DNA from 3 places in the Streptomyces sp. NPDC050564 genome. Region 1 is predicted to be linked to each of the others. Evidence: predicted binding sites of a transcription regulator. Region 1 holds the regulator's gene; each other region holds the start of a gene.
The links. The regulator HrcA, encoded in region 1, represses chaperone genes, less so after heat shock. The targets are predictions, from matches to a motif close to TTNGCACTCNGNNNNNCNGAGTGCNAA.
Positions count from the first base shown of each region.

Region 1 (10,004 bases):
CGGGCTCGCGAAGGCTCTGGAGGGCTGTGCGGGGCTGAGTGCCGAGCTGATCGCGGAACGGATCCGCAGGCTGGTGCACGAGTTCGGGGCGCGGCCGCCGGAGGACGACATGGCCTTGCTGGTACTGCAGGCCGAGTAGCGGGAACAGCGTTTTTCTCGCCCCCTCCGCCCCTACCCGTCCCGTACCTGGGGGCCCTGCCCCCAGACCGCCCGGGTTGTCTTTTTGGGTGCGGGCCGGTGGGGGCTGGTCGCGCAGTTCCCCGCGCCCCTGACGGGGCGCTCCTGAATTCTGGCGAGCGAGGGCATGGGCGGACGTGCTGGACAATGGAAGGCATGCCTTCCGCACTTCCCGACGGTGAGCCCGTCCCCGACGACGGGGCGCTGCCCGCGCACGCCCTGGCCGGGGCGGCCGAGCGACCCCTCGGGTTCTATCTCCACGTGCCGTACTGCGCGACCCGCTGCGGCTACTGCGACTTCAACACCTACACGGCGACCGAGCTGCGGGGCACCGGAGGCGTGCTCGCCTCCCGCGACAACTACGCGGACACGCTGACCGACGAGGTCCGCCTCGCCCGCAAGGTCCTCGGCGACGACCCGCGCCCCGTTCGCACGGTCTTCGTCGGCGGCGGTACGCCGACCCTGCTCGCCGCCGACGATCTCGTACGGATGCTGGGGGCGATCCGCGACGAGTTCGGGCTCGCGGACGACGCGGAGATCACGACCGAGGCGAACCCGGAGTCGGTGGACCCGGCATACCTGGCGACCCTGCGCGCCGGGGGCTTCAACCGGATCTCCTTCGGCATGCAGAGCGCCCGGCAGCACGTACTGAAGGTGCTCGATCGTACGCACACCCCCGGCCGCCCCGAGGCCTGTGTCGCCGAGGCCCGCGCGGCGGGCTTCGAGCATGTGAACCTCGACCTGATCTACGGCACGCCCGGGGAGTCCGACGACGACTGGCGCGCGTCGCTCGACGCGGCCCTCGGCGCCGGCCCCGACCACATCTCCGCGTACGCCCTGATCGTCGAGGAGGGCACCCAGCTCGCCCGCCGCATCCGCCGTGGCGAGGTCCCGATGACGGACGACGACGTTCACGCGGACCGCTACCTGATCGCGGACGAGGTGATGTCGGCGGCCGGGTTCGACTGGTACGAGGTGTCGAACTGGGCCACCTCCGAGGCCGGCCGCTGCCTGCACAACGAGCTGTACTGGCGCGGCGCCGACTGGTGGGGCGCGGGCCCCGGCGCCCACAGCCACGTCGGCGGCGTGCGCTGGTGGAATGTGAAGCATCCCGGGGCGTACGCCGCCGCCCTGGCCTCCGGCCGCTCCCCGGGCGCGGGCCGCGAACTCCTCTCCGAGGAGGACCGCCGCGTCGAGCGGATCCTGCTCGAACTGCGGCTGCGCGAGGGCTGCCCGCTGTCCCTGCTCCGGCCGGACGGGCTGGCCGCCTCCCGCCGGGCCTTGTCCGACGGACTTCTCGAACCCGGCCCGTACGACGCCGGTCGCGCCGTTCTCACGCTGCGGGGGCGGCTGCTGGCCGACGCGGTGGTGCGGGACCTGGTGGACTGAGGCACCCGGGGACGCGGCCGGGGTCGGGGGCGGTGCGCCTACCGGCGCGCGCGGGGTGCCGCCTTCTGTGGGGCGGGTGCCGCCCCGGCGGCACGACTGCCCACAGCTACGCCGGGGCCGTCACGAAGTCGATCAGCTCCTCGACCCGGCCCAGGAGTTCCGGCTCCAGGTCCTTGTAGGACCGCACCCGGGACAGGATGTGCTGCCAGGCCGCGCCGGTGTTCTCCGGCCAGCCCAGGGCGCGGCAGACGCCCGTCTTCCAGTCCTGGCCGTGCGGGATCCTGGGCCAGGCCCCGATGCCCACGGAGGACGGCTTCACGGCCTCCCAGATGTCGATGTACGGGTGGCCCAGCACCAGGGCGTGGTCGCTGGTGACCGCGTCCGCGATGCGGGACTCCTTCGTGCCGGGGACCAGGTGGTCGACCAGGACGCCGAGGCGGGCGTCCGGCCCCGGCGCGAAGTCCGCGACGATCGACGGGAGGTCGTCGATGCCCTCCAGGTACTCGACGACGACGCCTTCGATACGGAGGTCGTCGCCCCAGACGCGCTCGACCAGTTCGGCGTCGTGGCGGCCCTCCACGTAGATACGTCCGGCCCGCGCGACCCGGGCCCGCGCGCCGGGGACGGCGACCGAACCGGAGGCCGTGCGGGTGGGACGTACCGGACCGGAGGCCGGGCGGACCAGCGTCACCACCCTGCCCTCCAGAAGGAAGCCGCGCGGCTCCAGCGGGAACACGCGGTGCTTGCCGAAGCGGTCCTCCAGGGTCACCGTGCCCGCCTCGCAGCGGATCACCGCGCCGCAGAAGCCGGTGCCGGGCTCCTCGACCACCAGGCCGGGGTCGGCGGGGACCTCGGGCACGGCCTGGGGCTTCTTCCACGGCGGGGTGAGGTCCGGAGAGTACTGGCGCATTCGGATGACGATAGGAGAAGCTCCCGGCCCGCTACGAAGACACGCCGAAACGTGTGGCCAACGCGTCCCGCTGCGCACGGACAAACGCCGCATTCACCGCCGCGCCGTGTCCCGGCACGTACACCGCGTCCTCCCCGCCCAGGTCGAGCAGCCGGTCCAGCGCCGCCGGCCAGTGGGAGGGAACGGCGTCGGGACCCGCCTGGGGTTCGCCCGACTCCTCCACCAGGTCGCCGCAGAAGACGGTCTCCGGTGAGCCGGGTGGGCCGGGGACCAGGACCACCAGGTCGTGGCAGGTGTGGCCGGGGCCCACGTTGGCGAGCAGGACCTGTATGCCGCCTCCGAGATCGAGGGTCCACTCGCCGGACACCGAGTGGCGGGGGTGGACCAGGAGGTCCGCGGCCTCCGCCGCCTCGCGCGGGTCGAGACCGTTGCGTACGGCGTCCGCGCGCAGCTCCTCGCGGTCGTGCGCGAAGACCGCGTCCAGGCCGACCGCGCCGAACACTTCCACCCCGGCGAACGCGGCCGCCCCGAAGACATGGTCGAAGTGGGGATGTGTGAGTGCGAGGTGCGTCACACGGCGGTCGCCACCGAGGATCCGTCGCGCCTCGGTCCGCAGTTGCGCGCCCTCCCGCAGGCTCGACCCCGCGTCGATCATCAGCGCCGCGCCGTCGCCCACCACGAGCCCGGCCGTGCAGTCCCAGACCGGAAGCCGCTTCCGCCCGACCCGGGGCGCCACCGTTTCCCACCCCAGGTCTTCCCAAGTCAGCCTCATATGGAGACGCTAGCCGTGAGAGCCTGCCAGGCACGACATCGCAGGCCCGCCCTTGCCGGGGCCGTACCTCACCGCCGTACACTGGGCCGGGGAACGCTGGCACTCGCGTGCGCTGAGTGCCAGGCCGAAGGCCACGAAGTGCGCGGGGAAGACTTCTGGAGGTGTGCGCGATGCTCAGTGAACGCAGGCTTGAGGTGCTGCGCGCCATCGTCCAGGACTACGTGGGCACCGAGGAGCCGGTCGGTTCCAAGGCGCTGACCGAGCGGCACCGCCTCGGCGTCTCGCCTGCGACCGTGCGCAACGACATGGCCGTGCTGGAGGACGAGGGCTACATCGCCCAGCCGCACACCAGCGCCGGGCGCATCCCCACCGACAAGGGCTACCGCCTCTTCGTCGACAAGCTCGCGGGCGTCAAGCCGATGACCGCGCCCGAGCGGCGCGCCATCCAGAACTTCCTCGACGGCGCCGTCGACCTCGACGACGTCGTGGGCCGGACCGTACGGCTGCTCGCGCAGCTCACACGGCAGGTCGCTGTGGTGCAGTACCCCTCGCTGACGCGCTCGACCGTGCGGCACGTGGAGCTGCTCTCGCTCGCCCCAGCGCGCGTGATGCTCGTGCTGATCACCGACACCGGCCGGGTCGAGCAGCGCATGATCGACTGCCCTGCGCCGTTCGGCGAGACGTCGCTCGCGGATCTGCGGGCCCGGCTCAACAGCAGGGTCGCGGGCCGCCGTTTCGCGGATGTCCCGCAGCTCGTGCAGGACCTGCCGGAGGCCTTTGAGGCGGAGGACCGCGGTACGGTCTCGACAGTGCTCTCCACCCTTCTGGAGACGCTCGTCGAGGAGACCGAGGAGCGGCTGATGATCGGCGGCACCGCCAATCTCACCCGTTTCGGACATGACTTCCCTCTCACCATCCGGCCGGTGCTCGAAGCGCTGGAGGAGCAGGTGGTGCTCCTCAAGTTGCTTGGTGAGGCCGGGGATTCGAGCATGACCGTGCGAATCGGGCACGAGAACGCGTATGAGGGACTCAACTCCACGTCCGTGGTCTCGGTCGGCTACGGTTCGGGCGGCGAGGCAGTAGCCAAACTCGGCGTGGTCGGCCCGACCCGCATGGATTATCCGGGAACGATGGGAGCGGTACGAGCGGTGGCACGGTACGTCGGACAGATCCTGGCGGAGTCTTAAGTGGCCACGGACTACTACGCCGTACTCGGCGTGCGCCGCGACGCGTCCCAGGACGAGATCAAGAAGGCGTTCCGGAGGCTCGCGCGCGAGCTGCACCCGGACGTCAATCCCGATCCGAAGACGCAGGAGCGGTTCAAGGAGATCAACGCCGCGTACGAGGTGTTGTCGGACCCGCAGAAGAAGCAGGTCTACGACCTCGGCGGCGACCCGCTGTCCCAGTCGGGCGGCGCGGGCGCGGGCGGCTTCGGCGCGGGCGGCTTCGGGAACTTCTCGGACATCATGGATGCCTTCTTCGGTACGGCGTCGCAGCGCGGCCCCCGGTCGCGCACCCGCCGTGGCCAGGACGCCATGATCCGGCTCGAGATCGAGCTGGACGAGGCCGCCTTCGGCACGACGAAGGACATCCAGGTCGACACGGCCGTCGTCTGCGCCACCTGCAATGGGGAAGGCGCGGCGCCGGGCACCTCGGCGCAGACGTGTGACATGTGCCGCGGTCGCGGTGAGGTGTCGCAGGTGACGCGGTCCTTCCTGGGCCAGGTCATGACGTCCCGCCCCTGCCCGCAGTGCCAGGGCTTCGGCACCGTGGTCCCGACCCCGTGCCCGGAGTGCGCGGGCGACGGCCGGGTGCGCTCCCGTCGGACGCTGACCGTGAAGATCCCGGCCGGTGTCGACAACGGCACGCGGATCCAGCTCGCCGGCGAGGGCGAGGTCGGCCCCGGTGGCGGGCCCGCCGGTGACCTCTACGTCGAGATCCACGAGCTGCCGCACGCCGTGTTCCAGCGGCGCGGCGACGATCTGCACTGCACGGTCACCATCCCGATGACCGCGGCGTGCCTCGGCACGAAGGTGCCGCTGGAGACGCTCGACGGCCTGGAGGAGGTCGACATCCGTCCGGGCACGCAGTCCGGGCAGTCGATCCCGCTGCACGGGCGGGGCATCACGCATCTGCGGGGCGGTGGCCGGGGCGATCTGATCGTGCACGTCGAGGTGATGACGCCCACGAAGCTCGATCCCGAGCAGGAGCGGTTGCTGCGGGAGCTTGCGAAGCTGCGGGGTGAGGAGCGGCCGACCGGGCAGTTCCAGCCCGGACAGCAGGGGCTGTTCTCGCGGCTGAAGGACGCGTTCAACGGCCGCTGAGGTGAGGTTTTCGCCCCTCCGCCCCTGGCCGTCCCGTCCCTGGGGGGCTCCGCCCCCCAGGCCCCCGGTCGTCTTTCGGCTGCGGGTGGGTGGGGGCTGGTCGCGCCCACGCGGCGGAGCCGCAAATGTCACAGCCTCGGGCCCCTTACGGGGCGTTCGACAGGGGCGAAAATAGGTGGTCGCGGGTGCCCATCCCGTTGGCCTATGCCAGGCGGAAGGCCGGATTCGGACTTGTACGGGGGACGTGACAACATGCCGTCATGTCCTCCGCACTGACCGATCTCTTCCCCCACCCGATCGTGCAGGCCCCCATGGCGGGCGGCGTCTCCGTCCCGCATCTCGCGGCCGCCGTGTCCGAGGCCGGTGGGCTCGGGTTCCTCGCCGCCGGGTACAAGACCGCCGACGGCATGTACCAGGAGATCAAGCAGCTGCGCGGACTCACGGGCCGCCCCTTCGGTGTGAACCTCTTCATGCCGCAGCCCGAGTATGCGGACTCCGCCGCCGTCGAGGTGTACGCCAACCAGCTCGCTGGTGAGGCCGCCTGGTACGAGACCGAGCTCGGCGACCCCGACAGCGGCCGGGACGACGGCTACGACGCCAAGCTCGCCGTCCTCCTCGACAACCCGGTGCCGGTGGTCTCCTTCCACTTCGGCGTTCCCACCCGCGACGTACTGGACTCGCTCGCCCGCGCCGGCACGCTGACGATGGTCGCCGCGACCACCGCCGAGGAGGCGCTGGCCGTGCAGCGGGCGGGCGCCGCCGTGGTGATCGTGCAGGGCGTCGAGGCGGGCGGCCACCAGGGCACCCACCGCGACAACCCGGAGACGGACGGCACCGGCATAGGGCTGCTCTCGTTGATCGCGCAGGTCCGCGAGACCGTGCAGATCCCGATCGTCGCGGCGGGCGGCATCATGCGCGGCAGCCAGATCGCCGCGGTGCTCGCGGCGGGCGCGAGCGCGGCCCAGCTCGGCACCGCGTTCCTCGCCACCCCCGAGTCCGGCGCGAACGCCATGCACAAGCAGGCGCTGACCAACCCCCTGTTCGTACGGACGGAGTTGACGCGCGCGTTCTCCGGGCGCCCGGCGCGCGGACTGGTCAACCGCTTTTTGCGCGAGCACGGTCCGTACGCGCCCGCCGCGTACCCCGAGATCCACCACCTCACCTCCCCGCTGCGCAAGGCGGCCGCCGCGGCGGGCGACGCGCAGGGCATGGCACTGTGGGCCGGTCAGGGCCACCGCATGGCCCGCGAACTGCCTGCGGGGCAGCTGGTGGAGGTGCTGAGCGCCGAACTCGCCGCCGCCAGGACAGCGTTGTCGGCGCTCCCGGAAGAGGACGGGGGTGCGGGCCGATGACCGCCCCGGTGTTCGTGGTCGAAGATTTCAACGCGGGGGGCGGCGGACGCTATGTCCTCGACGGGCCCGAGGGGCGGCACGCCGTCTCGGTGAAGCGGCTGCGGCCCGGCGAGGACGTCGTCCTCACCGACGGGGCCGGGCGCTGGGCGGAGTGCGTGGTGCTGGAGACCGAGGGCAAGGACCGGCTGATCGTCCGGATGGACTCGGTGACCGAGGAGCCGGCGGAGGAGCCGCGCATCACCGTCGTGCAGGCCCTGCCCAAGGGCGACCGGGGCGAGCTCGCCGTCGAGACCATGACGGAGACCGGCGTGGACGCGATCGTGCCCTGGGCGGCCTCCCGCTGCATCACGCAGTGGAAGGGCGAGCGGGGGCTGAAGGCGCTCGCCAAATGGCGGGCCACGGCCCGGGAGGCCGGCAAGCAGTCCCGGCGCGTCCGCTTCCCCGAGGTCGCGGACGCGATGTCGACCAAGCAGGTTGCCGCACTTCTCGCCAAAGCGGATCTGGCGGCGGTACTGCACGAGGACACGGAGCTCGGGACCGAGCCGTTCGCGACGGCCGAACTGCCCGGTTCCGGGGAGATCGTCCTTGTGGTCGGCCCCGAGGGCGGGATCTCGCCCGAGGAGGTGGCGCTGTTCACCGAGGCGGGTGCGCGGACGTTCCACCTGGGGCGTACCGTGCTGCGTACTTCGACCGCCGGGACCGTGGCGGCGGCGCTGCTGCTGGCCCGTACCGGTCGCTGGTCCTGACACTCACGGGGGATCGCCTTGGAACTCGCTCAGGTACGGCTGCTCGTCTCGGACTTCGCCGCCTGTTACCGCTTCTACGCCGAGGTGCTGGGTCTCAAGCCCCAGTCGGGTGCGACGGAGGGGCCGTACGAGAAGTTCAGCCCCGCCACCGGGTCGGCGGGCATCGCCATACAGGACCGGTCGGTGATGGCCGAAGTCCTGGGTGAACTGGGCGACTTGGCTACCGGGCATCGGTCGTTGGTGGTGCTACGGGTGGATGACCTGGACGCGTACTGCGAGCAGATCGCCTCGCGTGGCGCGACCGTCCTGCACGGTCCTGTCCCCATGACCGACCGCATGCGCGTCGCCCACCTCAAGGACCCGGAGGGCAACCTGGTGGAGCTCCAGGAGTGGCTCCTCCTGCGTACCTGAGGGCCAGGCCTCTTTCGCCCCCGCCGCCCCGGCAGGGGCGGCGGGGGTGAAAAACCCTCCTTCGGGTGGTCCTGGGGATCGTGGCCGCATGCGGTCTACCGCCGTTCGCGGGACAGTGGCAGGCTGCCGTCTATGGGGGCTTTGAGGCGGATAAGGCGTCGGACAGGGCGTCGACAGGTGCTGATGGCGGTGGGGCTCGGAGCGGCCGGAGTGTTCGGGGTGGCCGCGTGCGAGCCGACGGGCGGGCTGAGTTCGGCCACGGTGGCCTACACGACCGACCGGACCGCGACCAAGGAACTCGAACGACAGCATGTGAACGTGCGCTGGCTCAGCTGCACGGCGTCCTACGGCGGGGCCAACAAGGCCTACACCCCCGGGAAGACGCCCGCGCCGACCGTGAGCACCGCCGCCTCCGTCGACTGCCAGGGGCAGACGGATGACGGACGGGAGATCGTCGTCAAGGGCAAGGTCACCCGCGCCGTCGACGGCGCGTGCGTACGCGGGGACCTGCGCGCCACGGTCGGCGGCAAGGAGTGGTTCCACGTGAGCGGCCTCGGGAACTGCAACGCCACGAACGCCCCCAACCCGCCCATCTCGTACCACCCCACGAACGGGCAGCCCAACCCCACCGTCACCGTCACCGTGACGAAGACCATGTGGTGCAAGGGCGACCCGACCTGCTGGCCCTCCCAGGGCAAGTGACCTGCCCGGTGACCTGCCAGGCCCACACGGATCAAGTGATCGAAACCCCTTTCAAGGGGTGCGGTCGCTGCATAGGGTGATCGGGTGACAGAGTCCGCAGCCTCCGCGTATCTCCGGTTTCCGCATCTGCACGGCGAGTTGGTCGTCTTCACGGCCGAGGACGACGTCTGGGCCGCCCCGCTCGACGGCGAAGGCAGGGCCTGGCGGGTCAGCGCCGACAACGTCCCGGTGAACCATCCGCGCATCTCCCCGGACGGCACGACGGTCGCCTGGACGTCCACGCGTGACGGGGCGCCCGAGGTACACGCCGCCGCCCTGGCCGGCGGACCGTCCAAGCGACTGACGTACTGGGGCAGTTCGAAGACCCAGGTGCGCGGCTGGACCGCGGACGGTCAGGTGCTCGCGCTCAGCACCCAGGGACAGGCGAGCCTGCGGCGCAGCTGGGCCCGGGCCGTCCCACTCGACGGCGGCCCCGCGACGACCCTTCCCTACGGGCCCGTCGGCGACATCGCCCACGGCGGCCCGGGTGTCGTGCTGCTGTCCGCGCCCATGGGGCGCGAGGCCGCCTGGTGGAAGCGGTATCGCGGCGGCACGGCGGGCAAGCTGTGGATCGACCGGGAGGGCGACGGGGACTCCGCTTTCGTACGGCTGCATGAAGAGCTCGACGGGAACATCGAATATCCCCTCTGGGTGGGGGAGCGGATCGCCTTCCTGTCCGACCACGAAGGTGTCGGGGCGCTCTACTCCTCCCTCGCCGACGGCTCCGACCTGCGGCGCCACACGCCCGGTGGGGGAGGGTTCTACGCCCGCCACGCGGCCACCGACGGCACGCGGGTCGTGTACGCGTCCGCCGGTGAACTGTGGCTCCTCGACGACCTGGAGGGCGCCGAGCCGCGCAGGCTGGACATCCGCCTCGGCGGCCAGCGCGTCGACCAGCAGCCGCACCCGGTGAGCGCCTCGCGCTGGTTCTCCGCCGCCGCGCCCGACCACACCGGACGCGGCAGCGCGGTCTCGGTGCGCGGCGCCGTCCACTGGGTCACGCACCGCTCGGGTCCGGCCCGCGCCCTCGCCGCCGAGCAGGGCGTGCGCTCCCGGCTGCCCCGCACCTTCCGGGCGGAGGGCGAGGAGCACGTGGTGTGGGTGACCGACGCGGAGGGCGACGACGCCCTGGAGTTCGCCCCGGCGACGGGAGTCGCGCCGGGGGCGACCCCGCGCCGACTC
Region 1 covers NZ_JBITGS010000001.1:429,319-439,322, reverse strand. Annotated here, with positions in the region: gene ACIBK0_RS01970 (SpoIIE family protein phosphatase) at 1-139, shown strand, start outside; gene hemW (radical SAM family heme chaperone HemW) at 334-1,566, shown strand; gene ACIBK0_RS01960 (DUF3097 domain-containing protein) at 1,673-2,476, opposite strand; gene ACIBK0_RS01955 (MBL fold metallo-hydrolase) at 2,508-3,248, opposite strand; gene hrcA (heat-inducible transcriptional repressor HrcA) at 3,419-4,435, shown strand; gene dnaJ (molecular chaperone DnaJ) at 4,436-5,572, shown strand; gene ACIBK0_RS01940 (nitronate monooxygenase) at 5,833-6,924, shown strand; gene ACIBK0_RS01935 (16S rRNA (uracil(1498)-N(3))-methyltransferase) at 6,921-7,670, shown strand; gene ACIBK0_RS01930 (VOC family protein) at 7,689-8,081, shown strand; gene ACIBK0_RS01925 (hypothetical protein) at 8,265-8,783, shown strand; gene ACIBK0_RS01920 (S41 family peptidase) at 8,868-10,004, shown strand, end outside.

Region 2 (10,004 bases), on a different contig from region 1:
CGATGTCGTCCGGCAGCATCCGGAAGTAGTCCACCGGCGCCCACGGCGTGTGCGAGAAGTGCCCGATCCGCAGATCGGGGCGCAGTTCGCGCAGCATCCCGGGCACGAGGGTCAGGTGGTAGTCCTGCACGACCACCACGGCACCCCGAGCCGCCTCGTCGGCCAGCGCCTCGGCGAACGCGCGGTTGTACGCCTCGTACGACGCCCACTGGCGCCGGAACTCCGCGTCGAAGACCGGCTCCAGCGGCGTCTGGTACAGCATGTGGTGAACGAACCACAGCACGGAGTTCGCGATGCCGTTGTACGCGTCGGCGTGCACCTCGGCATCGATGTCCAGCATCCGTACGCCGTCCTCGCCGACCCCGCGCCGCACTGCCTCGCGGTCCCCGTCGCCGAGTGCCGAGCACACCCACAGGGCGCCCGCGTCCGGCCCGATCGCCGACAGGCCCGAGACCAGCCCGCCGCCACCGCGCTTGGCGTTCAGCGAGCCGTCCTCGCGCACCTCGTAGGTGACCGGGCCGCGGTTGGAGGCGACCAGGATCCGGTGGGCACCGTGCGTTGAAGCCATGCCACGAAACCTAGCCCGGCACCGAAACGCTCAAACGTTCCCCTCGGCTGTATGCAATGCGGCGCCGCGCGGGATCCGCGGGCCGGCGGGGGCCGGCCGCGCAGTTCCCCGCGCCCGTCACGGACACGGCCTACGCGGCCTTCCGTTTCCGGTACTCGGAGATTTCCACCATCGGAGGGCGTTCTTCCGTGTCAACGGAGTGGGTGCGCGGCTCGAAGCCCTCTTCGCCCCGCTCGAACTGCGTGAGCGACGGGCGGATCATGTGGCCGCGGGCCAGGCGCAGCTGGGCGGTGCGGTAGATCGCCGCGGCCATGCGGCCCAGCGCCTGTCCGTCCTGGTGGCGGTGCTTGCGGACGCCCACGTCGACCTGGGCGAGGGCGTCAAGGCCCACCAGGTGCAGGGCGTCGACGAGCATGCCCAGCTCGACGCCGTACCCGACGGGGAACGGCAGCTGTTCGAGCAGCGAGCGGCGGGCCGCGTACTCGCCGCCGAGCGGCTGGACGAAGCCCGCGAGCTGCGGCCAGTGCATGTTCAGCAGGGGGCGGGCCATCAGCTCGGTGACGCGGCCGCCCTGGCCCGCGGCCTGGCCGAGGGGACGGTCGTACATCGCCTTGACCAGGTCCACGCCGGGTTCGGTGAGCAGCGGGCCCACGATCCCGGAGACGAAGTCGGACGAGAATTCCTTCAAGTCCGCGTCGATGAAGCAGATGATGTCCCCGCTCGTCACCAGCAGCGACCGCCACAGGACCTCGCCCTTGCCGGGCACGGTCGGGATGCGCGGCAGGATCGCGTCCCGGTGCACGACGCGCGCGCCCGCGGCGGCGGCGACCTCGGAGGTGCGGTCCGTCGAGCCCGAGTCGACGACGACGATCTCGTCGACGAGGGGCACCTGCTGCATCAGATCGTGGCGGATGATCGCGACGATCTCGCCGACGGTCTCCTCCTCATTGAGCGCGGGCAGGACGACACTGACCGTCGACCCGGTGGTGCGTTTGGCGGCCATGAGTTGGTGGAGCGGGCGATCGGTCACGGACCAGGAGCGTGTGCTCAGCCAGCGCTCGACTTCCTTCAGCACAGTCTGCGGCTCCTCACTGTCTGATCACCCCGTCTCGCACGGTGTGATCCATCTCGCGGTTCGGACGACTATCTCAACTGTCCTGGCCTTCGGTTACAGTCTTGAACAACGCGGATGACCATCGCATTGCGTAGATCATCGGCGCGCATGGTGATCAATAGTTCAACAACCGAATACCGCTCATCCAGAGGGGCAGAGGGATACGGCCCGTTGAAGCCCCGGCAACCCTCCAGCCGGTCTTGTCACGTTGACGTGGCGAGGCTCCCGGCTAGGGAAGGTGCCAAATCCGTCTCACGGCGAAGTGCGTCGTGAGGAAGATGAGGAGAAAGGGCCTCGCCTCCATGGCTGCGCAGACTGTTGCAAGCACCACGAACACCGTAGACGCCGTTGATCTCGGCCCCGCCGCCGCGCTTTCCTGCCGCGAGTGCGGGCACCGGGTCCCGCTCGGCCCGGTCTTCGCCTGCGAGGAGTGTTTCGGCCCGCTGGAGATCGCGTACGACTTCTCGGCCTACGACACCGAGGAACTCCGCAAGCGCATCGAAGCGGGCCCCGCGAACATCTGGCGCTACGCGCCCCTGCTGCCCGTCCCCGCGGACGTCGCCGAGAAGCCGAACATCAACCCCGGCTGGACCAAGCTCGTCAAGGCCGACAACCTGGCGCGCGAGCTCGGTGTCGACGCCGGCAAGCTCTTCGTCAAGGACGACTCCGGCAACCCGACGCACTCCTTCAAGGACCGCGTCGTCGCCCAGGCCATCGAGGCCGCCCGCGCCTTCGACTTCACCACCCTCTCCTGCTCCTCCACCGGCAACCTCGCCGGCGCGGTGGGCGCCGCCGCCGCCCGCGCCGGCTTCCGCTCCTGCGTGTTCATCCCGCACGACCTGGAGCAGGGCAAGGTCGTCATGGCCGCGATCTACGGCGGCGAGCTCGTCGGCATCGAGGGCAACTACGACGACGTGAACCGCTTCTGCTCCGAGCTGATCGGCGACCCGGCCGGCGAGGGCTGGGGCTTCGTCAACGTCAACCTGCGGCCGTACTACGCGGAGGGCTCCAAGACCCTGGCGTACGAGATCTGCGAGCAGCTCGGCTGGCGTCTGCCCGACCAGCTGGTCGTCCCGATCGCCTCCGGCTCCCAGCTCACGAAGATCGACAAGGGTCTGCAGGAGCTGATCAAGCTCGGCCTCGTCGAGGACAAGCCGTACAAGATCTTCGGCGCCCAGGCCGAAGGCTGCTCGCCGGTGTCCGTCGCCTACAAGGCCGGGCACGACGTCGTACGGCCGCAGAAGCCGAACACCATCGCCAAGTCGCTCGCCATCGGCAACCCGGCCGACGGGCCGTACGTCCTCGACATCGCGCGCCGCACGGGCGGTGCGGTGGAGGATGTCAACGACGAGCAGGTCGTCGACGCGATCAAGCTCCTTGCGCGCACGGAGGGCATCTTCGCCGAGACGGCGGGCGGTGTGACCCTCGGCGTCGCCAAGAAGCTGATCGAGAACGGCCTCCTCGACCCGACCCTGACCACGGTCGTCCTCAACACCGGCGACGGCCTCAAGACCCTGGACGCGGTGGCCGGCACCGGCCTGACCGCGACCATCCGCCCGAACCTGGACTCCTTCCGAGAGGCTGGCCTCGCATCATGAGCGTCAACGTCCGCATCCCCACCATCCTGCGCACCTACACCGGCGGTCAGGCCGAGGTGACGGCCGAGGGCGGGACCCTCGCCGAGGTCCTTGCCGACCTGGAGAAGAACCACACGGGTATCGCCGCGCGCGTTCTGGACGACCAGGGCAAGCTGCGTCGGTTCGTCAACGTGTACGTCAACGACGACGACGTGCGGTTCGAGCAGGGTCTGGAGACGGCGACGCCCGACGGTGCGGGCGTGTCGATCATCCCGGCGGTCGCGGGCGGCTGAACCCGTCACCCAAGGTGAGATTGTTACCGTAGGTAACGCTCATCACTAAGAGTTCATCGAATTGCCCCCTCCGTGAGAGAAACGGAGGGGGCAATTCTGCATGGTTGAGCACGGTAGAGTTGGGGAAGCTGCTTCGCTTTTCATGCCGGACGCATATGAGCATCTGCGCGACAGCCGACAAGAAGTAGCCAAAGTGCCCCACCTTTTTGAGCCGATTATGGCATTTACGGGGCCCGACTTGCCCTGAATCTTCGCGAATTCTCCGCATTTTCCCGATCGACCGTGCCCAGAATTCTCGTCCGATTGACCTGTTGCAGACGGCAGTTGGACAGATACATTCAGCCGCGGTCGACGCGTTCCGGCGCACACCCCCAACCGTTGGGGGGTGAGGTCTGACCCGGATCCGCGAAGTGTGGATCTGTGCAAGGGCCAGTAATAGGGGAGTTAGGCATGGCTCAGGGCACCGTCAAGTGGTTCAACGCGGAGAAGGGGTACGGCTTCATCGCGGTCGACGGTGGTGCGGACGTCTTCGTGCACTACAGCGCGATTCAGATGGACGGCTACCGCACCCTTGAAGAGGGTCAGCGAGTGGAGTTCGAGATCTCGCAGGGCCAGAAGGGTCCGCAGGCGGACATGGTCAAGCTCGCCGTCTGATCCCGGCGCGAACGGCCACCGACGCACTCACGCCGAGGGGCCCGCATCCCATCAGGGACGCGGGCCCTTCGTGCGTTCCCGGATCCCTCCCGTTCGTGAGAGGCGCTTGCGCCCGCCCGTCGCTCGACCACCACCCCTCAATGGGCTCGTTGCGCGGGAGCATCTTGCACTCGAGGGGGCCGAGTGCTAATCATTGGCGTTAGCACTCTCCGAGTGAGAGTGACAGAACTTGGATCGGGTCAGCGAGGTCCGCAAGCCGGTGGGGCAAGGAACCACAAGGCTTGCAGGCCGTCCGTCGCGGGCGCGGGCACGGTCCGGAGCAATCCACCCCGTCCGGGAGGACCACTTCACATGGCCAAGATCATCGCGTTCGACGAGGAGGCACGGCGCGGTCTCGAGCGCGGGATGAACCAGCTCGCCGACGCCGTCAAGGTCACCCTTGGCCCCAAGGGCCGCAACGTCGTCCTCGAGAAGAAGTGGGGCGCCCCCACGATCACCAACGACGGTGTCTCCATCGCCAAGGAGATCGAGCTCGAGGACCCGTACGAGAAGATCGGTGCCGAGCTGGTCAAGGAGGTCGCGAAGAAGACGGACGACGTCGCCGGTGACGGCACGACGACCGCGACCGTCCTGGCCCAGGCGCTGGTCCGCGAGGGTCTGCGCAACGTAGCCGCCGGCGCCAACCCGATGGCCCTCAAGCGCGGTATCGAGAAGGCCGTCGAGGCCGTCTCCGGTGCCCTGCTCGAGCAGGCCAAGGATGTCGAGACCAAGGAGCAGATCGCTTCCACGGCCTCCATCTCCGCCGCCGACACCCAGATCGGCGAGCTCATCGCCGAGGCCATGGACAAGGTCGGCAAGGAAGGCGTCATCACCGTCGAGGAGTCCCAGACCTTCGGTCTGGAGCTGGAGCTCACCGAGGGTATGCGCTTCGACAAGGGCTACATCTCGGCGTACTTCGCCACCGACATGGAGCGTATGGAGGCCGTCCTCGACGACCCGTACATCCTGATCGCCAACTCGAAGATCGCCAACGTCAAGGACCTGCTCCCGCTCCTCGAGAAGGTCATGCAGGGCGGCAAGCCGCTGCTGATCATCGCCGAGGACGTCGAGGGCGAGGCCCTGTCGACCCTGGTCGTCAACAAGATCCGTGGCACCTTCAAGTCCGTCGCCGTCAAGGCCCCGGGCTTCGGTGACCGCCGCAAGGCCATGCTCGGCGACATCGCCATCCTCACGGGCGGCGAGGTCATCTCCGAGGAGGTCGGCCTCAAGCTGGAGAACGCGGGTCTGGACCTGCTGGGCCGCGCCCGCAAGGTCGTCATCACCAAGGACGAGACCACGATCGTCGACGGCGCCGGCTCCGCCGACCAGGTCGCCGGCCGGGTCAACCAGATCCGTGCCGAGATCGAGAACTCGGACTCGGACTACGACCGCGAGAAGCTCCAGGAGCGCCTGGCGAAGCTGGCCGGCGGCGTGGCCGTCATCAAGGCCGGTGCCGCCACCGAGGTCGAGCTCAAGGAGCGCAAGCACCGCATCGAGGACGCCGTTCGCAACGCGAAGGCGGCCGTCGAGGAGGGCATCGTCGCCGGTGGTGGCGTCGCTCTCATCCAGGCGTCCGCCGTGTTCGAGAAGCTGGAGCTCGAGGGTGACGAGGCGACCGGCGCCAACGCCGTGAAGCTCGCCCTGGAGGCCCCGCTCAAGCAGATCGCCGTCAACGGTGGTCTCGAGGGTGGCGTCGTCGTCGAGAAGGTGCGCAACCTGGCCGTGGGCCACGGTCTGAACGCCGCGACCGGCGAGTACGTCGACATGATCGCCGAGGGCATCATCGACCCGGCGAAGGTGACCCGCTCTGCCCTGCAGAACGCCGCCTCCATCGCCGCGCTGTTCCTCACCACCGAGGCCGTCATCGCCGACAAGCCGGAGAAGGCCGCCGCGGCCGCTCCGGGCGGCATGCCGGGCGGTGACATGGACTTCTGATCGACCTCCGGTTGATCACTGTCCTTACGTTTCGAGGGCGGTACCCCCACTCCCAGGGGGTGCCGCCCTCGGGCGTTTTTTGGGGGGGTGCTCTCGTCGAACCGTCCGGGGTGCTCTTGTCGGGTGGGTCCAGGGCGCTCGCGTCGCGCGTGTGCGGGATCACAGAAGCGGGCCGTGGGGCGGCGGAATGTCGTGGCGGGTGGGGCGGTTGACGTTCATGGGCGGTCGATGCACGTGCACATACCGCCCGGAATCCCCTAACTGCTCGATGTCCGACCGACCTCTCCGAGGAGCCCCCTTCGTGACTGCCACCGCCGCCTCACGCGCAGCCGAGATCCTGTCCCGTCCCGTCTCCCTGAACGGCCTGACCGTCCCGAACCGGATCGTGATGGCCCCGATGACCCGGATGTTCTCGCCGGGCGGCGTACCGGGGGAGGACGTCGTCGGGTACTACTCCCGCCGCGCCGCCGCGGGCGTCGGCCTGATCGTCACCGAGGGCACGTACGTGGGCCACGAGTCGGCCGGGCAGAGCGACCGGGTCCCGCGCTTCCACGGTGAGGAGCAGCTGGCGGGCTGGGCGAAGGTCGCGGACGCCGTGCACGCGGCGGGCGGCACGATCGTGCCGCAGCTGTGGCACATCGGCATGGTGCGCAACCAGGGCGAGCCGCCGTTCGCGGACGCCCCGGCGGTCGGCCCCTCCGGCATCGGCTCCGAGGGCGCCGACGTCACCGGCAAGGCCATGACGCAGACCGATCTGGACGACGTGGTCGGCGCCTTCGCCGCGGCCGCGGCCGACGCCGAGCGCATCGGCTTCGACGGAGTCGAGCTGCACGGCGCCCACGGCTACCTGATCGACCAGTTCCTGTGGGCGGGCACCAACCGCCGCACGGACGCGTACGGCGGCGACCCGGTGGCCCGTACGAAGTTCGCGGCGGAGATCGTGGCCGCGGTCCGCGCGGCGGTCTCCCCGTCCTTCCCGGTGCTCTTCCGCTACTCGCAGTGGAAGCAGCAGGCGTACGAGGCCCGGCTGGCCGAGACCCCGGAGGAGCTGGAGGCGATCCTGACGCCGCTCGCCGCCGCCGGAGTGGACGCCTTCCACGCCTCCACCCGCCGCTACTGGCTCCCGGAGTTCGACGACTCCGACCTGAACCTGGCCGGCTGGACGAAGAAGATCACCGGCAAGCCCGCCATCACCGTCGGCTCGGTCGGCCTGGACGGTGAGTTCCTCAAGGCCTTCCAGGGAGAGGGCTCCTCGGTCAGGGGCATCGACGACCTGCTGGACCGCCTGGAGCGCGACGAGTTCGACCTCGTCGCCGTGGGCCGCGCGCTCCTCCAGGACCCGGAGTGGGCGGCGAAGGTCCTCGACGGACGCTTCGCGGACCTGGCGGCATACGACGCGGCGGCCCTGAAGACCCTCAGCTGAGCTGAGCCTGCTCGCTGTACGCCCCGGGGGGCGGCTCTTCTGTAGCAGGGGAGCCGCCCCCCGGCGCATGGGGTCAACCGGCTGTGTCCTCGGGTGAGAAAGAGGGCTCGGAGCTCGGCGCCCGAGGCTCAAGTCCCCTGGCAGGAGCCGTCGGTGACGTCGACGGAGAGGGCCGCGTACGTCTCGTTCGTCGGCGTCGCGTGGATGTGCATGCAGAACGCGGCGTCCGTACCGGGGCCGGTGATGGTGTAGTCGTCGTCGGCGGGGACCTTTTCGAAGGAATGCGTGGCCTGGTCGATCACTGCGCCGGTCGACGGGCCTTCCCCGGTGCGGTCGATGGCCTCGTCGATGTAGCTCTGGAAGCCCAGGTACTCGTCGTAGACGACCGGCTTCTTCTCCAGGTCGTCTGCCGCTTGGTGCACCGCCGAACGGAGTTCGCCCTCACTCCAGTTCGAGCTCGCGTGCAGGTAGTACATGCCGCCTGCCGCGAAGAGCAGCGAGCCGAAGATGAGGGCGAGGCCGACGGGGTTGTTCGGGTTGTAGACGTACCGGTTCGTCCCCCACTTGCTTCTGACGAAGACCGGCTCGTGATCGCGCGGTTCGCTCAACGGGCGGCCCGGACCTCGCCCTTGACGCCCATGACGAACGCGGACCAGACCTCCGCCTGGAACACGAGCTTCGGGCCGTGGGGGTTCTTGGAGTCGCGGACGGGGACGACGGTGGGGTGACCGTCGGCGACTTCCAGGCAGTCGGCACCGTCGCCGCCGCTGTACGTCGACTTGCGCCAGCGGGCGACTTCCAGGCAGTCGCCGCCTTGGCCGCCGCTGTAGCTGGACTTGTACCAGGTGGCGGTGCTCAGGTCGTACTCACGGGTGCTGTTCTCCATGTTCGTAATCCTGCGCCACGGATTCGATCAGGGCCAGGGAGTCTTGAGGCGAAAGTGCCGCGGCCTGAAGGAGGTTGAATATCAGGATGTGCCGGGTGACCGTGGCCGGGTCGTCCAGCAGTTTTCCCATGTCCGGCGCCTCGACGAAGGAGAGCGGCGGCGCGTCCTCGAACTCCATTAGTTTCAGGGGCCCGTCCATCGCGGCGTGCGCCCCCGCGCCGAACGGCAGCACCTGCGCGATGATCCGTTGCTTGCGCGCGAGGCCAGCCACGTGACGCAGAGCCTCCGCCATCACGGCACTGCCGCCGACCTCCCGGCGGAGGGCGGCCTCATCGAGAATCGCCCACAACAACGGGGTTGTTGGATCGTCGAGAAGATGGGCGCGTTCGAGGCGGGCGGCCACACGAGCGTCGATTTCGGAGTCCGTGGCGGTCGGCTTGTAGGCGCGGAACACCGCCTCCGCGTACGTCTTCGTCTGTAACAGCCCCGGGATCAGGAGCTGCGCGTACTGCCTGATCGTCGTAGCGATCGCCTCCGCCTCCGCAGCCTCCGCGAAGTGATCGGGGTACTTCGACCTGGCCAGTGCCTTGCAGTTGCGCTCGAAGAAGCCGTTCGTGCCGAGGATCTCGTCTATCTGGACGGCGTATTCGAGGTGCAGGCGCCGCGTCCCGGCCTCCAACTGGCCGATGAACGAACCGCTGACGAACAGCGGCTCGCCGAGCTCGGCCTGGCTGAGGCCCGCGTGCTCGCGGGCGTGCCGCAGCTCCGCGCCGATCATGGCGCGCGGCGACGAGGACGGATCGAGGTCCTTCGGTCCGAGCATGGCAACTCCCTGTCACACAGGTGAGGTTGTTGGGACGCCGACTCCGGCCAGGTTAGAGAGCGGATCGCCACGCTGTGTGGAGAACGCAAACACTCAGCGTGGAGGGAACAAGGCGATGGAGATGACGTCGAGTAAGCGGGTGCGGCCCACCGAGGAGATCGTCGAGGAGCTGCGGGCCGCCCTGGTCGGGGTCGGTGTGGTCCTGCCGTCGCTGCGGGTCGACCCGGTGACGGGTGCGAGCGACGAGCCGTTCGCCCTGGTCGCGCTGGGGCGCTGCAACGTGGGTACGGCGCAGAAGCTGACCGCCGTGCTGCGCGGGCTCGGCGGGCCGGGCGGCGGCGCTGAGTCGTGACCGAGGAGTACGCGATCGACGTACGGGACGGGCGCCTCGGTCAGGTCATGGGGCGCGAGGGCGGCTACGTACAACTGCGGCCGCCCGGCGGCGGACGCGAGTGGGACTGTCCTCAGGAGGCGCTCGGACAGGCGCCGCCGGGGGAGGTGCTGCGGACCCACGGTGACTTTGTTCCCCGAGCCCGAGGGTGGTGCGTACAAGCACGAGGACCGAGTGCCGTTCGGCGAGACCATTCTCGTGCCCGACCCCTTCTTTTCGTCACTGCATACGCATGCGTTCCCTCGGTAGCGGCTAAAGGTTCCCCATCGGTTCGATGTCCACCCGTACCGGTGTGCCCCAG
Region 2 covers NZ_JBITGS010000019.1:47,078-57,081, reverse strand. Annotated here, with positions in the region: gene ACIBK0_RS28410 (trehalose-6-phosphate synthase) at 1-568, opposite strand, end outside; gene ACIBK0_RS28405 (glucosyl-3-phosphoglycerate synthase) at 699-1,643, opposite strand; SAM riboswitch class I at 1,821-1,967, shown strand; gene thrC (threonine synthase) at 1,985-3,280, shown strand; gene ACIBK0_RS28395 (MoaD/ThiS family protein) at 3,277-3,552, shown strand; gene ACIBK0_RS28390 (cold-shock protein) at 4,003-4,206, shown strand; gene groL (chaperonin GroEL) at 4,558-6,180, shown strand; gene ACIBK0_RS28380 (NADH:flavin oxidoreductase) at 6,449-7,603, shown strand; gene ACIBK0_RS28375 (hypothetical protein) at 7,732-8,211, opposite strand; gene ACIBK0_RS28370 (DUF397 domain-containing protein) at 8,208-8,489, opposite strand; gene ACIBK0_RS28365 (helix-turn-helix domain-containing protein) at 8,470-9,312, opposite strand; partial or broken gene ACIBK0_RS28360 (hypothetical protein) at 9,452-9,819, shown strand; gene ACIBK0_RS28355 (hypothetical protein) at 9,956-10,004, opposite strand, start outside.
Region 2: a site for HrcA is predicted at 4,370-4,396, ahead of groL (chaperonin GroEL). Genes of this name have one in related genera too.

Region 3 (10,004 bases), on a different contig from region 1:
TTCACCGTCAGGACGCCGACCTCCCGCTCCCGCAGCAGCGCCTTCAACTTCTTCACGTTGAAGTGGAGTTGATCGGTGATCTCGTATGCGGTGGCGTACGACGTCGGGCGCAGCTCGTCCGCCGTGACGTACGCGATGGTCTCGTCGATCAAGCCGCCGTCGAGCTCCTCGGCCACCTCCGCGACCAGATGGGCGCGGATGACGGCGCCGTCGGGCTCGTACAAGTAGCGTCCCGGCGGCCGGACTCGGGGGTTCGGGAGACCACGGCCGCGCAGCTCGCGCGGTCCCGGCAGCAGCGTGGCCCGCACCAGACCGGGTTCCGTGCCGAACCACAGCACGGCCTCCTTCACATCCCCGCCGTCCGAGATCCACTCGGCCTCCGCCTCGGCGGGGACCGCCTCGTGGGGGATGCCGGGGGCGATCTTCAGCGCGGCGAGCGGCGCCTTCAGGGCCGTCCCGACCGCCCAGGACAGCGGGGGCGAGTAAGCCTCCGGGTCGAAGATCCGGCCACGGCCGCCCCGCCGGGCCGGGTCCACGAAGACCGCGTCGTACTGCGCGGTGTCCACCTCCGTGACATCCGCCTCGCGCACCTCGATGAGGCCGGCGAGCCCGAGCGCGTCGGCGTTCGCGCGGGCGACCCGCACCGTCAGCGGGTCGCGGTCGACGGCGAGGACCCGGATCCCGGCGCGGGCGAGCGCGATCGCGTCGCCGCCGATGCCGCAGCAGAGGTCGGCGACGGAACGAATGCCCAGCGCCCGGAACCGCTCCGCGCGGTAGGTCGCCACGCTGGTCCGCGTCGACTGCTCGACCCCGTGCGGGGTGAAGAACATCCGCTCCGCGTCCTCGGCCCCGAACTTCGCCGCCGCCCGCTGCCGAAGCCGCGCCTGCCCGAGGGCCGCCGAGACCAGCTCGGCCGGGTGCTCGCGGCGCAGCCGGGTGGCGACGGCCAGCTCCTGCGCCGGTTCGGTGCCGCGCACCTCGTCGAGCAGGGCGCGGCCCTCGGGGGTGAGCAGGGAGGCGAAGGAGACGTCGTTCACCGGGCCATTGTGGGCCAGTCGGTGGACGCTGCGCGTTCCGGCGGCGGTGTCGGGGCGCCGTGTGGGGCATGACCTGCGAGGATCCGGCGCCATGCGACCTGTACGACAAAAGTATAAAAATGCGGCGAAGGGGATGGGGCTTCGCGGAGGATTCGGCGCCCGCGGGAGTGCCGAATCCGGCAAGGGGGCCCGTACCCCCGGTGGAGCCGGCTTCCGCGGTGGAGTCGGTTCCCGCGGTGTGGTCGCCGTGCTCGCCCTCACCGCCCTCGTCTCCGGCTGCTCCGACGGTCACGGCGTGCGGCCGGCCCCCGGTCAGCAGGCGATGAAGGCGCCCCCCGCCCGTGCCCTCTACTCGTACGCCGTCAAGCTCCGCCTCGCGCAGGCCCAACGGGCCGCCGCGGCCAAGCGCTGGGGACTGGCCAGGACGCCGCTGACGGCCCCGCCGGCGCCCGTCAGGAAGCCGGTGATCAGGGCCCGCGACGGGTTCGAGGTCGACGACCAGGAGGAGCTGGACCTGCCCCCGGTCTTCACCACCGTCCCCACCAAGGACAAGGTCGTCTTCCTCACCATCGACGACGGCGAGGAGAAGGACCCGAAGTTCCTGCGGATGATGAGCGATCTGAAGATCCCGTACACCGCCTTCCTCAGCAACTACCTGATCAAGGACGACTACCAGTACTTCCGGAAGATGCGCGACCAGGGCGTCACGCTGAACAACCACACGCTTCACCACCCCTACCTGCCCGGACTCTCGTACGCGGAACAGAAGGACGAGATCTGCGGCATGCAGGCCATCATGAAACGGCAGTTCGGCAAGCGCCCCACGGTCTTCCGGCCCCCGTACGGCAACTACAACCAGGACACCCTGCGCGCCGCCAAGTCCTGCGGCATCAAGTACGCGCCCATCTGGGACGAGGAGGTCTTCGTCGACCACTGGGAGTACCGCGAGTGGGACCAGGACCTGCACCCCGGCGACATCGTCCTCACCCACTTCCGCGGCCGGAACGACTGGAAGGGCACGATGCCCGACATGGTGCGCCGCTTCATGAAGAAGGTGACGGACGAGGGATACGCGGTGGCCCGCCTGGAGGACTACCTGTGAGGGTGCGGGGACTGGTCGCCGGGCTGCTCGCAGCCGCGCTCCTGAGCGGCTGCGCGCAGTCCGTCGACCCGATCGAGCGGCTGGGCAAGAAGGCGGCACAGAAGGTACGGCCACGCGAGTCGGCGTACCGCCGCTGGGGGCTCGCCGCCCCGCTCGCCAGGGCGCCGAGACCGCCCGTCCGGACCACCGCCCGCACCGCGGGTCCGGGGCTGCCGCCCGTCGTGGACCACGTCCCCACCCGCGACAAGGTGGTCTTCCTGACATACGACGACGGCGTCGAGCGCGATCCGCGGTTCGTCGACATGGTCCGTGAACTGCGGCTGCCGGTCAGCATGTTCCTCACGGACAGCGTCGTCGGGCCGGGGTACGGGCATTTCGCCCAGCTGCGCGCGGTCGGCGCCAGCGTGCAGAACCACACCCTCGACCACGCCTCCCTGCGCGGCCTGCCGTATGTCGGTCAGCGCGCCGAGATCTGCGGCCAGCAGGTCAAGCTCAAACAGCGCTTCGGCATCCGGCCCCGGCTGCTGCGGCCCCCGTACGGCAGGTACGACCGCACGACGTTGCGCGCGGCGGGGGACTGCGGGGTCGCTGCGGTCGTACTGTGGCGGGCGTCGATGAGGGCGAAAAGGCTGCGGTGCGCGGAGGGGGACCGGCTGCGACCCGGCGACATCATCCTCGCCCGTCCGCAGGACACGGACGGCGTCACGCTCAGCGAGTCGACGACCCGGTTGCTGCGTCGTGTCCAGGCGCAGGGATTCACGGTGGCCCGTCTCGAGGACTACCTCTGACGGCGCCCACATCCACCCGGTGCGACCAGAAACATCGCGGCGCGCCGGAGGCTTCTGGCACTCCGCTTGACCGAGTGCTAATCGCGGTCATAGTCTCAGGTCTGGCACTCCCCCCTGGAGAGTGCCAGTAGCGACGGGCAGGTCCGGCACCCGCGACGACGGATCGACCTGGTCGCCACCTCAGACAGTTAACCCCGTGAGATCTCCGAAGGGGGAGGTCGGATCGTGACGACCGCCAGCTCCAAGGTTGCCATCAAGCCGCTCGAGGACCGCATTGTGGTCCAGCCGCTCGACGCCGAGCAGACCACGGCCTCTGGCCTGGTCATCCCGGACACCGCGAAGGAGAAGCCCCAGGAGGGCGTCGTCCTTGCTGTGGGTCCGGGCCGCTTCGAGGACGGTAACCGTCTTCCGCTCGACGTCACTGTCGGCGACGTCGTGCTCTACAGCAAGTACGGCGGCACCGAGGTGAAGTACAACGGCGAGGAGTACCTCGTCCTCTCGGCTCGCGACGTGCTCGCGATCATCGAGAAGTAATTCACCCGGTTTTGCAGTGAACTGCGCCCCTGGCCCCCGCGACCTTCAAAAGCCGGGCGCTGGGGGCGCAGTTCGTTTCTCCCAAAGTTTCCGAGAGGGCTGAATCGCTCCATGGCGAAGATCCTGAAGTTCGACGAGGACGCCCGTCGCGCCCTTGAGCGCGGCGTCAACAAGCTTGCCGACACGGTGAAGGTGACGATCGGCCCCAAGGGCCGCAACGTCGTCATCGACAAGAAGTTCGGCGCTCCCACCATCACCAACGACGGTGTCACCATTGCCCGCGAGGTCGAGGTCGACGACCCGTTCGAAAACCTCGGTGCCCAGCTGGTGAAGGAGGTGGCGACCAAGACCAACGACATCGCGGGTGACGGTACGACCACCGCCACCGTGCTCGCCCAGGCGCTCGTGCGCGAGGGCCTGCGCAACGTCGCCGCGGGTGCCTCCCCGGCGCTGCTGAAGAAGGGCATCGACGCGGCGGTCAAGGCCGTCTCCGACGAGCTCCTCGCCACCGCGCGCCCGATCGACGAGAAGTCCGACATCGCCGCCGTCGCCGGTCTGTCCGCCCAGGACCCGCAGGTCGGCGAGCTCATCGCCGAGGCGATGGACAAGGTCGGCAAGGACGGTGTCATCACCGTCGAGGAGTCCAACACCTTCGGCCTGGAGCTGGACTTCACCGAGGGCATGGCCTTCGACAAGGGCTACCTGTCGCCGTACTTCGTGACGGACCAGGAGCGCATGGAGGCGGTCCTCGAGGACCCGTACATCCTCATCCACCAGGGCAAGATCAGCTCCATCCAGGACCTGCTGCCGCTGCTGGAGAAGGTCATCCAGTCCAACGCCTCCAAGCCGCTGCTGATCATCGCCGAGGACGTCGAGGGCGAGGCCCTGTCGACCCTGGTCGTGAACAAGATCCGTGGCACCTTCAACGCCGTTGCCGTGAAGGCTCCCGGCTTCGGTGACCGCCGCAAGGCCATGCTCGGCGACATCGCCACCCTCACCGGTGGTCAGGTCATCGCCGAGGAGGTCGGCCTCAAGCTCGACCAGGTCGGCCTGGACGTGCTCGGCAGCGCTCGCCGCGTGACCGTCACCAAGGACGACACCACCATCGTCGACGGTGGCGGCAGCTCCGAGGAGGTCCTCGGCCGCGTCAACCAGATCAAGGCCGAGATCGAGAACACCGACTCCGACTGGGACCGCGAGAAGCTCCAGGAGCGCCTCGCGAAGCTGGCCGGCGGCGTGTGCGTGATCAAGGTCGGCGCCGCCACCGAGGTGGAGCTGAAGGAGAAGAAGCACCGTCTGGAGGACGCCATCTCCGCGACCCGCGCCGCGGTCGAGGAGGGCATCGTCTCCGGTGGTGGCTCCGCGCTCGTCCACGCCGTGAAGGTCCTCGAGGGCAACCTCGGCAAGACCGGCGACGAGGCCACGGGTGTCGCGGTGGTCCGCCGTGCCGCCGTCGAGCCGCTGCGCTGGATCGCCGAGAACGCCGGCCTGGAGGGTTACGTCATCACCTCCAAGGTCGCCGAGCTCGACAAGGGCCAGGGCTTCAACGCCGCCACCGGCGAGTACGGCGACCTGGTCAAGGCCGGCGTCATCGACCCGGTCAAGGTCACCCGCTCCGCCCTGGAGAACGCCGCCTCCATCGCCTCCCTGCTCCTCACGACCGAGACCCTGGTCGTCGAGAAGCCGGCCGAGGAGGAGGCCGACGCCGGTCACGGCCACGGCCACGGGCACTCCCACTGAGGCACCGCTTCATGAAGAAGCCCTCGTTCCCGGTCCGGGTACGGGGGCTTCTCCCTTGAGTGCTAGGCCTCCAGCGCGTCGAGCGCGCCGAGTTGGGCCATCAGCCCGAGCCGGTCGTACTGCCACCAGCCCTCGACGATCTTCCCGCCCTCCTCGCACCGGAAGACGGTCGTGCCGGTCATGGTGACCTGCTGCCCGGTCGCGGGTATCCCCATGAAGTCGCCGTTGTGGGTGCCGTTCCAGGTCCACCGCGTGCAGACGCGATCGCCTTGGGCGATCTGATCGTCGACCGTGAAGTCGAAGTCGAACCCGCCGCGCCACATACCGATCTCGCGCCGCATCGCGTCGAGTCCGATGGTGTCCTGCTCGTTGGCGGGATCGTGGTCGTGGTAGTCCTCCACCATCAGGGCGTTGAGCGGTGGCAGCTCACCCTTGGTGGCCACCGTTTCGAAGAACCTGCGGATGTTGGCGGCGTAGAGCTGCTCGTCGCGGACCACGTCCAGGTCCGTGAACGTCGGCATCTCGTCGCAGAGCGCCACCATCTCCTGGAAGATCCTGTCCGTCTCGGGAAGGTTCGAGTTCCGCATCGCCTCTTCGTACGAGGGGAACTCCACGATCTCTATGAAATGGGTGGCGTCGGACCGGTCCTTGGCGATCATGCTGTGCGTCGCGGTCCGCTTGCCCTTGGTCTGTTCGACCCATGTGTCCATCAGCTGGTTCATCTCGTCGAACCGGCTGGTCCTGCAGTCGATGAGCTGTACGAATGTCATGGCGCCGCCTCCGGCCCCCTGGGTCCGGTTGAACACCCTCATCTTCCCACCGGAGGGGCGACACCACCTACCTCATGTGTACTTCACACCGGCTCTCACCAGGGGCGTACTTCCGCCTTCAACTTCCGTTGTCACTGCGGTCCGTACTTCCGGCCCGTCTTCGACGAGATCCCGCCGAGCAGCGCCCGCGGCGTCACCTTCACCAACCCCATCAGCGCCTTGTAGCGCGGGTCCGGGATGGACAGCGACTTGCCGCGGGCCAGGTCCGCGAGCGCCGCCGCGACCAGCTTGTCGGCGTCGAGCCACATCCAGTTCGGGATGTTGTCCGTGCCCATGCCGGCGCGCTCGTGGAACTCGGTGCGCACAAACCCGGGGGCCAGCGCCATCAGCCGTACGCCAGTGCCCGCCAGGTCCTTCGCCGCGCCCTGCGTGAACTGCACGACCCACGCCTTGGACGCGCCGTACGTACCCCGCGGCACGAAGGCGGCCACCGACGCGACATTGACGACCCCGCCGCGGCCGCGCTCCCGCATCGCCTCGGTCGCCGCCGACGTCAGCCGGAGCACTGCCTCGCAGTGCACCTTGAGCATCTTCAGCTCGTCGGCCATCGGTACGTCGAGATAGCGTCCCTTGTTGCCGAAGCCCGCGTTGTTGACCAGCAGGTCGACCGGGTTCTTGCGGTCGCCGAGGCGGGTGGCCACCGCCTCGATACCGTCGTCGGTCGCCAGGTCCGCCGTCAGCACCTCCGCCTCGATGCCGTGCCGGTCATGCAGTTCGGTGGCCTGCTCGGCCAGCCGCTTCGTATCGCGTGCCACCAGCACGAGGTTGTGCCCGTCAGCCGCCAGTCGCCGCGCGAAGGCGGCGCCGATGCCCGCGGTCGATCCCGTAATCAGAGCCGTTGTCATGGCGCAAGATTAGTGACCTGACCAGGCGCCCGGCGCCCCCGCCATCCAACGCCCGGCCTTGCTCCACGAGTTCTGCGCACGGCCGTCGGCCGGGTCCTACCCGCCGTACTTCGCCACGTACCTCCGCGCCTTCTCCCGCGACTCCGGATGCAGTGCCTCGCCCGCCGCCAACAGCCTTGGCAGCAGCGCCTGTTCGGTCGTGACGGCGCGGAACTGGAGAGCGACCGTGACATCGTGGTCCGGCCGGTGCACGATCTCGATCGGGTCGCCGGAGCGGATCTCGCCGGGCTCGATCACCCGCAGATACGCGCCGGGCGCGCCCTTCGCGGTGAATCGCTTGACCCAGCCCTTCTCGCCGAGGTGCCCCTGGAAGGTGCGGCAGGGGATGCGCCCGCAGGTGACCTCCAGGACGACATCGGAGCCGATCCGCCAGCGCTCGCCGATCCGCGCGCCGGACACGTCGATCCCCTCCGTCGTGAGGTTCTCGCCGAACACGCCGTTCGGCAGGGTCCGGCCGAGCTCGCGCTCCCAGTCGTCGAGGTCCCCGCGCGCGACCGCGTACACGGCCTGCTCGTCCCCGCCGTGATGACGCATGTCGCACACCGCGTCCCCGGCGAGACCGCTCGCGCCGACCCCCTTCGGTCCCGGCGCGGTCACCCGAACGGGCCCCTCGACCGGCTGTTTGTCGATGCCGGTCACGCCCTCCGGCTGGTCCGTGTACTCGACGGCCCGCGCACGACCCAGGTTCAGGGAAAGAAGCTTCATGCCGCCACGCTAGGGGACAACATCCAAAGCGGCTACGCAATATTCGCCGTCGCCCCCAAGTCACGCTTATGCTCGGAGGGTGATCGAGGCCCGTCATCTCCGTGTTCTGCGCGCCGTCGCCGCCACCGGTTCCTTTTCGGCGGCAGGGCGCGAGCTGGGCTGCACCCAGCCCGCTGTCAGCCAGCAGATGAAGGCGCTGGAGTCGTCCGTCGGCACGCCCCTGCTGATCCGCACCGGCCGCGAGATGCGCCTGACGCAGGCGGGCGAGGCTCTGGTCCGGCACGCGGCGGGCATCCTCTCCGGACTGACGGCCGCCGAGGAGGAGGTCGCCGCGATCGCGGGCCTGCGCGCCGGCCGGGTCCGGCTCGTCTCCTTTCCCAGCGGCAGCTCCACGCTCGTCCCGACGGCCCTCGCCGCGCTGCGGGCCGCCCACCCCGGCACCCGCGTCTCCCTGGAGGAGGCCGAACCGCCGGAGTCCGTGGAAAAGCTCCGCGGCGGCGACTGCGACATCGCGCTGGCATTCCGGTACGAGGGCGCGGCAGGCATCGAGGAGTGGGACGACCTGGTCGTGCGGCCGCTGCTGACGGACCGGCTCGTCGGGCTGGTGCCCGAGCGGCACCGCCTCGCCCGTGCGGAGTCGGTGGCCATCGGTGAGTTCGCCGGGGAGTCGTGGATCGCGGGCTGCCCGCGCTGTCGCGGACAACTGGTCGAGGTCTGCCGCAGTGCCGGCTTCGAGCCCCGCATCGACTTCGCCACCGACGACTACCCGGCCGTGGTCGGCCTCGTCGGCGCGGGTCTTGGGGTGGCCGTCCTTCCGGAGCTCGCCATCGAGTCCGTACGACCCAAGGGGGCGCGGACAGTGACGGTGGAGCCCTCGGTGCGACGGGAGATCGTCGCGCTCACGCTGCCGGATCTGGCGCAGGTGCCGGCGGTCGCGGCGACACTGGACCGGCTGGCGCGGGCCGCGGCGCGATAGCGAAGTACCGCTCGCTGTCCCCTGGAGCCCGGGAGAAGCGTCCCTGAAGTGGCTGTGGCCCGGGGAAGCGCCCCCGTAGTAGCGAAAATAAGGGCACGCGCGTGCGTGCCCGTGTGCGCCTGAAGCGCAGAAACGTTCCTTCAGTTGTTCGAAGCGTGACCGCTTCCGGTGGTCGACGCCGAGACCAGCCGGTTGCGCGCCCGCCCCATGAGCTCTTCGCGCTCGTCCTCGGTCAGCCCGCCCCACACGCCGTACGGCTCTCTCACCGCCAGCGCGTGCGCCGCGCACTCCGCGCGTACCGGGCACCTCATGCAGACCTCCTTGGCCGAGTTCTCACGAGCGCTCCGTGCCGCACCGCGCTCGCCCTCCGGGTGGAAGAAGAGCGAGCTGTCGACCCCGCGGCAGGCCGCGAGGAGCTGCCAGTCCCAGAGATCCGCGTTCGGACCGGGAAGGCGGGAGAAATCTGCCATTGCGTGTCCCCTTGTTGCCGTTCTGGGCTGCTCTGTGCCCATCGACCGTACATCTACGATCTAAGGAGATGAAAATATGACTCATTGCGAATCTAGCCGCAGACACCAGCAAAGGGGAAGAAAACAGGCTAAATGGGGCATAGGTTGTGATGAAACATTGAGGGTCCGTCGTGCATGTCTGCACCGTGTCCGCGCCCTCACGTACAGTGCCGATGACGACTGACTGCCCCGTAACTCTTTCGAGTGACCATCGTTGAGAGTGCGAGGCGGTTGAAGGAACAAGCGCTCGGGCAGGCGGCAGTATCCGTCGGCGAGTGTCGACCGCACAGGTGACGATTCGTACCAGCCTGGAGGCTCAAGGTGACGCGCATCAGCTGCGGAGGGCGGCCATGACATCCGTCCTCGTCTGCGACGACTCCCCGCTTGCCCGAGAGGCGCTCCGCCGCGCGGTCGCGACCGTGCCCGGCGTCGAGCGTGTGACGACGGCGGCCAACGGCGAGGAAGTCCTCCGCCGCTGGGGTGCCGACCGTTCGGACCTGATTCTGATGGACGTACGCATGCCCGGACTGGGCGGCGTGGAGACGGTCAGGCGGCTGCTGTCCGCCGACCCCGGTGCGCGCATCATCATGCTCACCGTCGCCGAGGACCTGGACGGCGTGGCGCTCGCCGTCGCGGCCGGTGCCCGCGGCTATCTGCACAAGGACGCCTCCCGCGCGGAGCTGCGGGCGACCGTGACGCAGGCGCTCGCCGACCCCACCTGGCGGCTCGCCCCGCGCAGACTGCGCTCGGCCGAGATGGGCGCAGCGCCCACGCTCACCGCGCGTGAGATCCAGGTCCTGGAGGGCATGAGCCACGGCCGCTCGAACGCGGAGATCGGCCGTGAGCTGTTCCTCTCCGAGGACACCGTCAAGACGCAC
Region 3 covers NZ_JBITGS010000004.1:227,107-237,110, reverse strand. Annotated here, with positions in the region: gene ACIBK0_RS08720 (methyltransferase domain-containing protein) at 1-1,037, opposite strand, end outside; gene ACIBK0_RS08715 (polysaccharide deacetylase family protein) at 1,171-2,139, shown strand; gene ACIBK0_RS08710 (polysaccharide deacetylase family protein) at 2,136-2,927, shown strand; gene groES (co-chaperone GroES) at 3,153-3,461, shown strand; gene groL (chaperonin GroEL) at 3,573-5,201, shown strand; gene ACIBK0_RS08695 (ester cyclase) at 5,264-5,971, opposite strand; gene ACIBK0_RS08690 (SDR family NAD(P)-dependent oxidoreductase) at 6,103-6,876, opposite strand; gene ACIBK0_RS08685 (MOSC domain-containing protein) at 6,973-7,641, opposite strand; gene ACIBK0_RS08680 (LysR family transcriptional regulator) at 7,721-8,617, shown strand; gene ACIBK0_RS08675 (WhiB family transcriptional regulator) at 8,758-9,087, opposite strand; gene ACIBK0_RS08670 (response regulator transcription factor) at 9,477-10,004, shown strand, end outside.
Region 3: a site for HrcA is predicted at 2,982-3,008, ahead of groES (co-chaperone GroES). Genes of this name have one in related genera too.